Regions from separate parts of the Embleya sp. NBC_00888 genome, predicted to be linked through region 2. Evidence: riboswitches for the same ligand, from Rfam matches in the RefSeq annotation. Region 2 holds a riboswitch; the other holds the start of a gene.
The links. Region 2 has a riboswitch for thiamine pyrophosphate ahead of thiO (glycine oxidase ThiO). Riboswitches for the same ligand answer to the same signal wherever they lie in the genome.

Region 1: linked by a shared signal. The riboswitch ahead of thiC (phosphomethylpyrimidine synthase ThiC) and the one ahead of thiO (glycine oxidase ThiO) in region 2 are both predicted to bind thiamine pyrophosphate.

The regions. Positions count from the first base shown of each region.
Region 1 covers NZ_CP108784.1:4,538,932-4,543,551, forward strand. Annotated here, with positions in the region: gene OG948_RS19000 (cupin domain-containing protein) at 1-258, shown strand, start outside; gene tenA (thiaminase II) at 380-1,045, shown strand; gene OG948_RS19010 (hypothetical protein) at 1,193-1,393, shown strand; TPP riboswitch at 1,446-1,554, shown strand; gene thiC (phosphomethylpyrimidine synthase ThiC) at 1,546-3,315, shown strand; gene OG948_RS19020 (response regulator) at 3,395-4,081, opposite strand; gene OG948_RS19025 (sensor histidine kinase) at 4,078-4,620, opposite strand, start outside.
Region 2 covers NZ_CP108784.1:2,722,644-2,727,263, reverse strand. Annotated here, with positions in the region: gene OG948_RS10910 (thiazole synthase) at 1-593, opposite strand, end outside; gene thiS (sulfur carrier protein ThiS) at 599-808, opposite strand; gene thiO (glycine oxidase ThiO) at 805-1,971, opposite strand; TPP riboswitch at 1,967-2,078, opposite strand; gene OG948_RS10895 (NAD(P)/FAD-dependent oxidoreductase) at 2,193-3,377, shown strand; gene OG948_RS10890 (Rv2175c family DNA-binding protein) at 3,467-3,832, shown strand; gene thiE (thiamine phosphate synthase) at 3,843-4,487, shown strand; gene OG948_RS10880 (ribonuclease domain-containing protein) at 4,525-4,620, shown strand, end outside.

The DNA.
Region 1 (4,620 bases), 1.8 Mb from region 2:
CTGAAGTTCCTCAGCGAGCGGAACTTCTCGATGGGCCTGTACGCCCTCGAACCGGGCGAGACCGATACGCAGAAGCCGCACGGTCAGGACGAGGCGTACGTGGTGATCAGCGGTCGGGCCACGCTGACCGTCGGCGACGAGTCCACCGACGTCGCGCGCGGCAGCGTCGTGTACGTCCCGGCCGGCGTGCGGCACCACTTCCACCGGATCACCGAGCCGCTGCGCGTGTTGGTGTTCTTCTCGCCGCCGGAGGGCTGAGCGCGATGCGCGCGGCGCGCGCGAGGGGCGCACTCACGGGCGGGCCCGGACCGGTGTACGACAATCTGATCTTGGGATCCGGGATTCGGATCCCGGGATCCGACGATCGGGAGTAGACCTGATGGCGCTGCGCGACGAGCTCTGGGCCGCGATCGAGGACGTCTACGCGGCGATCCTCGAGCACCCGTTCATCCACGGACTGACCGACGGCACGCTGCCGCGCGAGGCGTTTCGGCACTACGTCGTGCAGGACTCGCACTACCTGCGCGACTACGCCAAGGCGCTCGCGGTGTGCGCGGCCAAGGCGCCGGACGAGGCGACGACCGTGCAGTTCGCCGGCGACGCGGCCGGTGCGATCGCCGCCGAGCGCTCGTTGCACGAGGGCTTCATGGTCGACTTCGGCAGCTCGGTGGCGGACGCGACCGCGACCGAGCCGGTGTTGCCCAGCACCCGGGCGTACGTCAGCTACCTGCTCGCCACGGTGCACAACGGCTCGTTCGCCGAAGGTGTGGCCGCGGTGCTGCCCTGCTACTGGATCTACGCCCGCGTGGGCGACGCGCTGCTGGCCAAGGGCTCGCCCGACGAGCTGTACGGGCGGTGGATAGCCACCTACGGCGCCGAGGAGTTCCAGCAGACGGTGCGCGCGGTGCTCGATCTGGTGGATCGGATCGGCGAGGACCTCTCGGCGACCGAGCGGGCTCGGATGATCGAACACTTCACCACCACGGCCCGCTACGAGTGGATGTTCTGGGACGCCGCGTGGCGCGGCGAGCGCTGGCCGGTCTGAGCGGATCGGGCCGGGCGACGCGACGCGCCCCGGCCGGCCGGAATCGGCCCGGTCGGAACCGGTCCGCCCGGATACGACGTGTCCTCCCGGGGAATGTGGTCCCCGGAAGCACGTCTCGCGTGGGATCGCGTGACTGGGGGTTGAACGATGCAGACATGGCCGCAGTGGGTGCGGATCGGTGTGCCGGTGCTCGCGCTGGTGCTGCTGTGCTGGTTGCTGATCTGGCTGTTCTCGGCCTTCCTGATGCTCATCGTCAAGGGTGTCGTGGGGCTGCTCGTCACGGTCGGGATGGTCGTGCTCGCGCGTACCGCGGTGGTCGGCCGCGAACCGCGGGATCCGCTCGGCTGAAACCCGACGCTGGTCGTGCGACCGGCGGTGTGCCAGGGTGGGGGCGCACCACACGGAGATACACGGGAGCTCGGGGCACCGGGCTGAGAGGGCGCTGAGGCCGCGCCGACCGCAGAACCTGACCGGGTAATGCCGGCGTAGGGAGCCTTTCCATGACCTCGCACGACACTTCGCTGCCCGCTGTCCCGGTTGCCGACCCGGCCGCCGAGAGCACGGTCACCAGCGGACCGATTTCCCCCGCCCACCACCGCGGCTACGTCCCCGGATCGCGCGAGGACCTGCGCGTTCCGGTACGCACGGTGCATCTGACCAACGGCGAGACGGTTCGCCTGTACGACACCTCTGGCCCGTACACCGACCCCGCCTTCGAGGTGGACGTGCGGCGCGGCCTGCCCGCGCTGCGGGAGGCCTGGATCGAGGAGCGCGGCGACACCGTCCGCTACGACGGGCGGATCGGCGCGCTCACCCCGGCCGGTTTCGCGGTGCCCGGCGCCGGGGCCCGACCCAGGCGCGCGTCCGGGGCCGAGGCGGTGACCCAACTCGCCTACGCGCGGCGCGGACTGGTCACCCCGGAGATGGAGTTCGTGGCGATCCGCGAGGGCCTGACGCCCGAGCTGGTCCGGGACGAGATCGCCGCCGGTCGCGCGGTGCTGCCCGCGAACGTCAACCATCCGGAGATCGAGCCGATGGTGATCGGCAAGAACTTCCTGGTCAAGGTCAACGCGAACATCGGCAACTCGGCGGTGACCTCCTCGATCGAGGAGGAGACCGACAAGCTGGTGTGGGCGATCCGGTGGGGCGCGGACACGGTGATGGACCTGTCCACCGGCAAGGACATCCACACCACCCGCGAGTGGATCGTGCGCAACTCGCCGGTCCCGATCGGCACGGTGCCGCTGTACCAGGCGCTGGAGAAGGTGAACGGCAAGCCCGAGGAACTCACCTGGGAGCTCTACCGCGACACCGTGATCGAGCAGTGCGAGCAGGGCGTGGACTACATGACGGTGCATGCCGGCGTGCTGCTGCGCTACGTGCCGCTGACGGCCCGTCGCAAGACCGGGATCGTCTCGCGCGGCGGCTCGATCATGGCCGCGTGGTGCCTGGCGCACCACCGGGAGAACTTCCTCTACACGCACTTCGCCGAGCTGACCGAGATCCTGCGCGCGTACGACGTGACCTACTCGCTCGGCGACGGTCTGCGCCCGGGCTCCATCGCGGACGCCAACGACGCGGCGCAGTTCGCCGAGTTGGAGACGCTGGGCGAGTTGGGCCGGATCTCCCGCTCGATGGACGTCCAGGTGATGATCGAGGGCCCCGGCCATGTGCCGATGCACAAGATCAAGGAGAACGTCGACCTCCAGCAACGCATCTGCGACGAGGCGCCGTTCTACACACTCGGTCCGCTGACCACGGACGTCGCCCCCGGCTACGACCACATCACGTCGGCGATCGGCGCGGCGATGATCGGCATGTGGGGCACCGCGATGCTCTGCTACGTGACGCCGAAGGAGCACCTGGGCCTGCCGGACCGGGACGACGTCAAGGCGGGCGTGATCGCGTACCGGATCGCGGCGCACGCGGCGGACCTGGCCAAGGGGCACCCGGGTGCGCAGGCCTGGGACGACGCGCTCTCCGACGCCCGTTTCGAGTTCCGTTGGCAGGACCAGTTCGACCTGGCGATGGATCCGGACACCGCGCGCGCCTACCACGACGCGACGCTCCCGGCGGAGCCGGCCAAGACGGCCCACTTCTGCTCGATGTGCGGACCGAAGTTCTGTTCGATGCGGATCTCGCACGACATCCGCGCGGAGCATGGCGACGGCGCCGTCGCGACGGAGGTGGACGCCGAGGCCGGGATGCGGGCCAAGTCGCGGGAGTTCGCCGCCTCGGGCAACCGCGTCTATCTGCCGTTGGCCGACTGACGCACGCGTCGACGACGTCCCGGGGGACGGCCTCTCGGGAGATCGACGTCCCGGGAGCGGGCCGGCTTCCGGGACGTCGTCAGGTCGGTCCGGGCCGGTCGCTCTCGCCGGCGACGATGACGCCGTGCTCGTAGGCGAAGACGACCGCCTGCGCGCGATCCCGCAGGCCCAGTTTGGCGAACATGCTGCCCACATGGCTCTTCACGGTCGCCTCGGTGACCACCAGACGGGCGGCGATCTCGCTGTTGGACAGGCCGCGGGCGACCAGGAACAGGGCTTCTCGTTCGCGCGGGGTCAGGCCCGCCAGGAGCGCGGGCGAGGAGCGGAGCGGTTCGGTGCGGGTGGCGAAGTTCTCGATCAGGCGGCGGGTGATCGAGGGCGAGAGCAACGCCTCCCCGTCGTGGACGACGTGGATGGCCTCCACGAGGCGGGCACGGGAGGCGTCCTTGAGCAGGAAGCCCGCGGCGCCGGCGCGCAACGCGCCGAAGACGTACTCGTCCAGGTCGAACGTGGTCAGGATCAGCACGCGTGGCGGCGGCGAGATGCCGGCGGCGTGCAGGCGGGCGGTGGCCTCGACGCCGTCCATCCGCGGCATCCGGATGTCCATGAGCACCACGTCCGGACGTAGGGCGCCCGCCAGTTCGATCGCCTCGTCGCCGTCCTCGGCCTCGCCGACCACGACGAGGTCGTCCTGCGTCTGCAGGAACAGGCGAAGGCCGGTCCTGATCAGCTCCTGGTCGTCGACGATGAGCAGGCGGATGCTCATGCGGGATCCCCCAGCGGCAGTCGGGCCGCGACCTCGAACCCGCCGTCCGCGCCGGGCCGGGCCTCCAGTTCGCCGCCGAGGACGCCGATGCGCTCGCGCATGCCGACGATGCCGTGGCCGCCGGTCGAGGGTTCGGACACCCGCTCGCCGTCGTTGACGACCGCGACCCGCAGATGGGTGCGGTCGAAGTCGAGGGTCACCGCGACGTGTGTGGGTCGGGCGTGCTTGAGCACGTTGGTCAGTGCCTCCTCGACGATGCGGTAGACCGACAACTCGACGCCGCCGGCCAGCGGTCGGGACGTGCCGGTGACCTCCAGGCGCGCGGGCAGCCCCGCCTCGCCGTACGAGGCGACGAGCGCGGGCAGTTGGGCCAGCGAGGGCTGCGGACGCATCCGCACACCCTGGTCCGGCTCGCGCAGCAGCAGCAACATCCGGCGCAACTCGACCAGGCTCTGCTCGGCGTTGCTCTCGACCCGCCCCAGGGTGTCGTCGGCCACGTCCGGCGCGGTGCGCAGTACGTCGCGCGCACCGCGTACGCC
Region 2 (4,620 bases):
TCCATCGCGAGCGCCGCGTCGGAGGCGGTGCCCAGGCCCGCGTCCAGCACCACCGGGACCTTGGCCTGCTCGGTGATCAGCCGGATGTTGTGCGGGTTGCGGATGCCCAGCCCCGAACCGATCGGCGACCCGAGCGGCATCACCGCCACGCAGCCCACCTGCTCGAGCCGGCGCGCGAGCACCGGGTCGTCGTTGGTGTATGCCAGCACCCGGAAGCCGTCGTCGACCAACCGTTCGGCGGCGTCCACGAGTTCCACCCCGTCCGGCAGCAACGTGCGCTCGTCGGCGACCACTTCCAGCTTGACCCAATCGGTCTCCAGCGCTTCCCGGGCCAACCGCGCGGTCAGCACCGCCTCGCCCGAGGTGAAGCACCCCGCGGTGTTGGGCAACACCCGGATGCCCAACCGGCGCAGCACGCCCAGCACCGAGCCCGCGGTCCCCGGATCCACGCGGCGCATCGCCACCGTGGTGATCTCGGTGCCCGACGCGATCAGCGCCTGCTCCAGGATCTCCAGGCTCGGCGCGCCGCCGGTCCCGGTGATCAGCCGCGACGTGAAGGACTCGCCGCCGATCACCAGCTTGTCGTCGGCCATGCCGGTCATCCTCCCTGGACGGCGGTCAGCACCTCGACGCGGCTGCCCGCGTCGAGCACGGTCTCGGCCCACGCGCCGCGCGGCACCACCGACTCGTCCACCGCGACCGCGACGCCCTTGGCGGCGGTGGTCAGCGTGGCCACGAGGTCGGCGACGGTGGTGCCGTCCGCGACGCGGCGCCGGTCGCCGTTGACGGAGACCTCGATGTCGTTCATGCCATCACCTCTCGGGCGGCGCTCGCGAAGCGGTCGGGCCCGAAGGGCTCGATGAGTTCGGGGGTGGTGCCGTGCGCGAGCGCCTCGGCCACGGTGTCGGCGGTGATCGGGGTGAGCAGGATGCCGTGCCGGTAGTGGCCGGTGGCCACCACCAGGCCGGCCAGCGCGGAGCGGCCCAGGATCGGCGCGTTGTCCGGGCTGCCGGGGCGCAGCCCGGCGAGCGTCTCCACCAAAGGCAGTTCGGTGATGCCGGGGACGAGTTCGTGCGCGTCGCGCAGGAGTTCGTACACGCCGCCGGCGGTGACCTCGGTGTCGTGCCCGAGTTCGTGCTCGGTCGCGCCGATCACCAGTTCGCCGTCCGCGCGCGGCACCAGGTACATGCTGCCGCCCTTGACCACGCCCCGGACGTTGCGGGACAGCAGCGGCAGCAGGGCCGGCGGCACCCTCAGGCGCAGGATCTCGCCCTTGACCGGGCGCACCGGCGGGACCGCCTCCGGCGGCAGACCGGGGATCAGCGCCGAGCGGGCGCCCGCCGCGAGCAGCACCTGATCCGCGATCAGGTCGCGCCCGTCGGGCAACCGCACGCCGTACGCGCGCTCGTCGGCGACCAGGACGCGCTCGACGCGCTCGCGGACGAAGCCGACACCGGCCCGCGCGCAGGCCGCGAGCAGCGCCGCGACCAGCAGGCGGTTGTCGATCTGGTGGTCGTCCTCGACGTGCAGGCCGCCGGTGATCGCCGGGGACAACATCGGTTCCAGCCGGCGGCACTCGCGGCTGGTCAGCCAGGACGAGTGCAGGCCCAGGCGCTGCTGGTGGGCGTGCAGGTCCTTGAGTACGGCCCGGTCGTCCGCGTCCAGCGCGACCGCGATCGTGCCGCACGCGCGATAGCCCGAGGGCAGGCCCGCGGCCTCGGCCAGCTCGGCCGCGAACTCGGGGTAGCGCCGGGCCGATTCGATGCTCAGCCGGAGCAGGCTCTCCTCGCCGTACTGGAGTTCGGAGACGGGGGTGAGCATGCCGGCCGCGGCGTGCGAGGCGCCCGCGCCGGGGGTCGGGTCGACCACGGTGACGGCCAGCCCGTACCGGGTGCGCGCGCGCCACGCGACGGACAGCCCGGCGACGCCCGCGCCGACCACCACGACATCGGTGGTGGGGATGGTGGACATGGTGAGGGGAACTCCCTTCGCCGGTATGACCCGGATCAGGTTCGGACGGTCGGGGGCTCGCAGCCCCCCTCTCAGCCCGGTCTCACCGGGCTCCCGTGACCTCTCCACACTACGACACCGGTTTCGCGTGCCCCGGGGTGCCCGAGTGCGTCCGAGATGTCCTTGACTGAGTCAAGACCCTGCCCGCCGGTCGCGCCGGATCGCGTCGTAGGGTGCCCCGCATGGACAACGTGCTCGTCGTGGGTGCCGGCATGGCCGGCCTGCAAACCGTGGTGGCGCTGCGGGACCAGGGGTACGCCGGGCGCGTCACCCTGCTCGGCGCCGAGGCGCACGCGCCGTACGACCGGCCGCCGCTGTCGAAGGAGGTGCTCGCGGGCAAGACCGACGACACGTCCTTCGAGGCGGACTGGGCCGCGCTGGAGACCGAGGTGCTGTTCGGCCGGACCGCGACGGGACTGCGTCCGGGCGCGGTGGACACCGACGCGGGACCGGTCACCTTCGACCGCCTGGTGATCGCGACCGGCTCGCGCGTGCTCAACCTGCCCGGCGCGGCCGAGGTGCCCGGCGTGCACGTGCTGCGCACCATCGACGACGCCCGCGCGCTGCGCGCCGCGCTGGTGCCCGGCGCGCACGTGGTGATCGTCGGCGCGGGCTGGATCGGCGCCGAGGTGGCCACCGCCGCGGCCGCCGCCGGTTGCCCGACCACCGTGGTCGAGGCCCTGCACGCCCCGCTCGCCGGCCCCTTCCCCGACGCCATCGGCGAACGCTTCGTGCCGTGGTACGCCGAGGCCGGCGTGGAACTGCTGCTCGGCGCGCGGGTGGATCGCCTGGAGCCGGGCGCGGTACACCTGACCGACGGCCGCCGGCTGCGCGCGGACGCGATCGTGGTCGGCATCGGGGTGCGCCCGGCCACCGAGTGGCTGGCCGACTCCGGCGTGGCCGTCAACGACCGCGGTTTCGTCGAGGTGGACGACCACCTGGTCACCTCGGTGCCCGGGGTGTACGCGGTCGGCGACTGCGTGGACTTCCCGTCCGCCCGCTACGGCACCCGGATGAACGTCGAGCACTGGGACAACGCGCTCCAGGCACCGCGCGTGCTGGTCGCCAACCTGCTCGGCGGCGACCAGGCGTACGACCCGGTCCCGTACTTCTGGTCCGACCAGTTCGGTCGGATGGTCCAGTACGTCGGCCGGCACGGCGCGGGCGAGGAACTCGTCTTCCGCGGCGCGGGCGAGGACGACAAGTGGGCCGCGGGCTGGTTCGCCGGCGACCGGCTGACGGCGCTGCTCGCCGTCGCCCGGCCGCGCGACCTGGCCCAGGGCCGCAAGCTCGTGCAACTGGGCACGCCGGTGGACCGGGAGCGGTTCGCCGACCCCGAGAACCCGCTCAAGTCGGTCGCGCGCTGACCGCGGCCGGGCCGCGCCGTGCCGCGCCGGGCCCGTACCGGGCCGGGCGCCGGCCGGCCGGCCCCGGCGCGGAACCTAAACTTGGCCGGGTGAGCGAGATCGACGCCAAAACAGAAGCCCTCGTCCCCGCCTGGGTGACACTCCCCGACATCGCCGAGATCCTCGGTGTGGACATCCTGAAGGTCCGGCAGCAGCTCAAGGAGCGCAAGTTCCTGGCCGTGCGCCGCGGCGAGCACCGGGCCCTCCAGGTACCCGCCGACTTCTTCCAGGACGGCAACATCGTCAAGGGCCTGGTCGGCACGCTGACCCTGCTCGCGGACTCCGGCTTCACCGACGAGGAGGCGCTGGAGTGGCTGTTCACCGCGGACGACACGCTCCCGGGCACGCCGGTGCAGGCGCTCCAGGAGAACCGGATGACCGAGGTGCGTCGCCGCGCCCAGGCGCTGGCGATCTGAGGCCGGGCCGATGACGAGCCGACAGGAACGGCTGGCCGCCGCGCGCCTGTACCTGTGCACCGACGCGCGCGAGCGCCAGGGCGACCTGCCCGCGTTCCTGGACGCGGTCCTGGGCGCGGGCGTGGACATCGTGCAACTGCGGCAGAAGGGCCTGGAGGCCCGGCCCGAACTCGAATACCTCCGGGTGTTCGCGGACGCGTGCCGCCGCCACGGCGCGCTGCTCGCGGTCAACGACCGCGCGGACGTCGCGCACGCGATCGGCCCCGACGTGCTGCACCTGGGACAGGACGACCTGCCCGTCCCGGCGGCCCGCGCGATCATCGGCGGCGACGTGCTGATCGGCCGGTCCACGCACGCCGAGGCCGAGGTGGACGCGGCGATCCTCGAGCCCGGGGTGGACTACTTCTGCACCGGGCCGGTCTGGCCCACCCCGACCAAGCCGGGCCGACCCGCGCCGGGCCTGGACCTGGTCCGCTACACCGCCGCGTTGCGCCCGACCCGGCCGTGGTTCGCGATCGGCGGCATCGACCTGGACAACCTGGACGAGGTGCTGGCCGCGGGCGCCGACCGCGTGGTGGTCGTACGCGCGATCACCGAGGCCGCGGACCCGGCGAAGGCGACGGCGGAATTCGTCCGGCGACTCGCCGAGCGCTGACCCCGGCGCGCGCGAGACGGCGTGACAATATCCGGCTGTGTCCGGTTCTCGGCGGCGTGCCCTCGTTGTCACGCTGCTCGCGCTCGTCGCCGCGCTCGCACTGGCCTTCGCGCTCACCCGGGACGACGGCGAC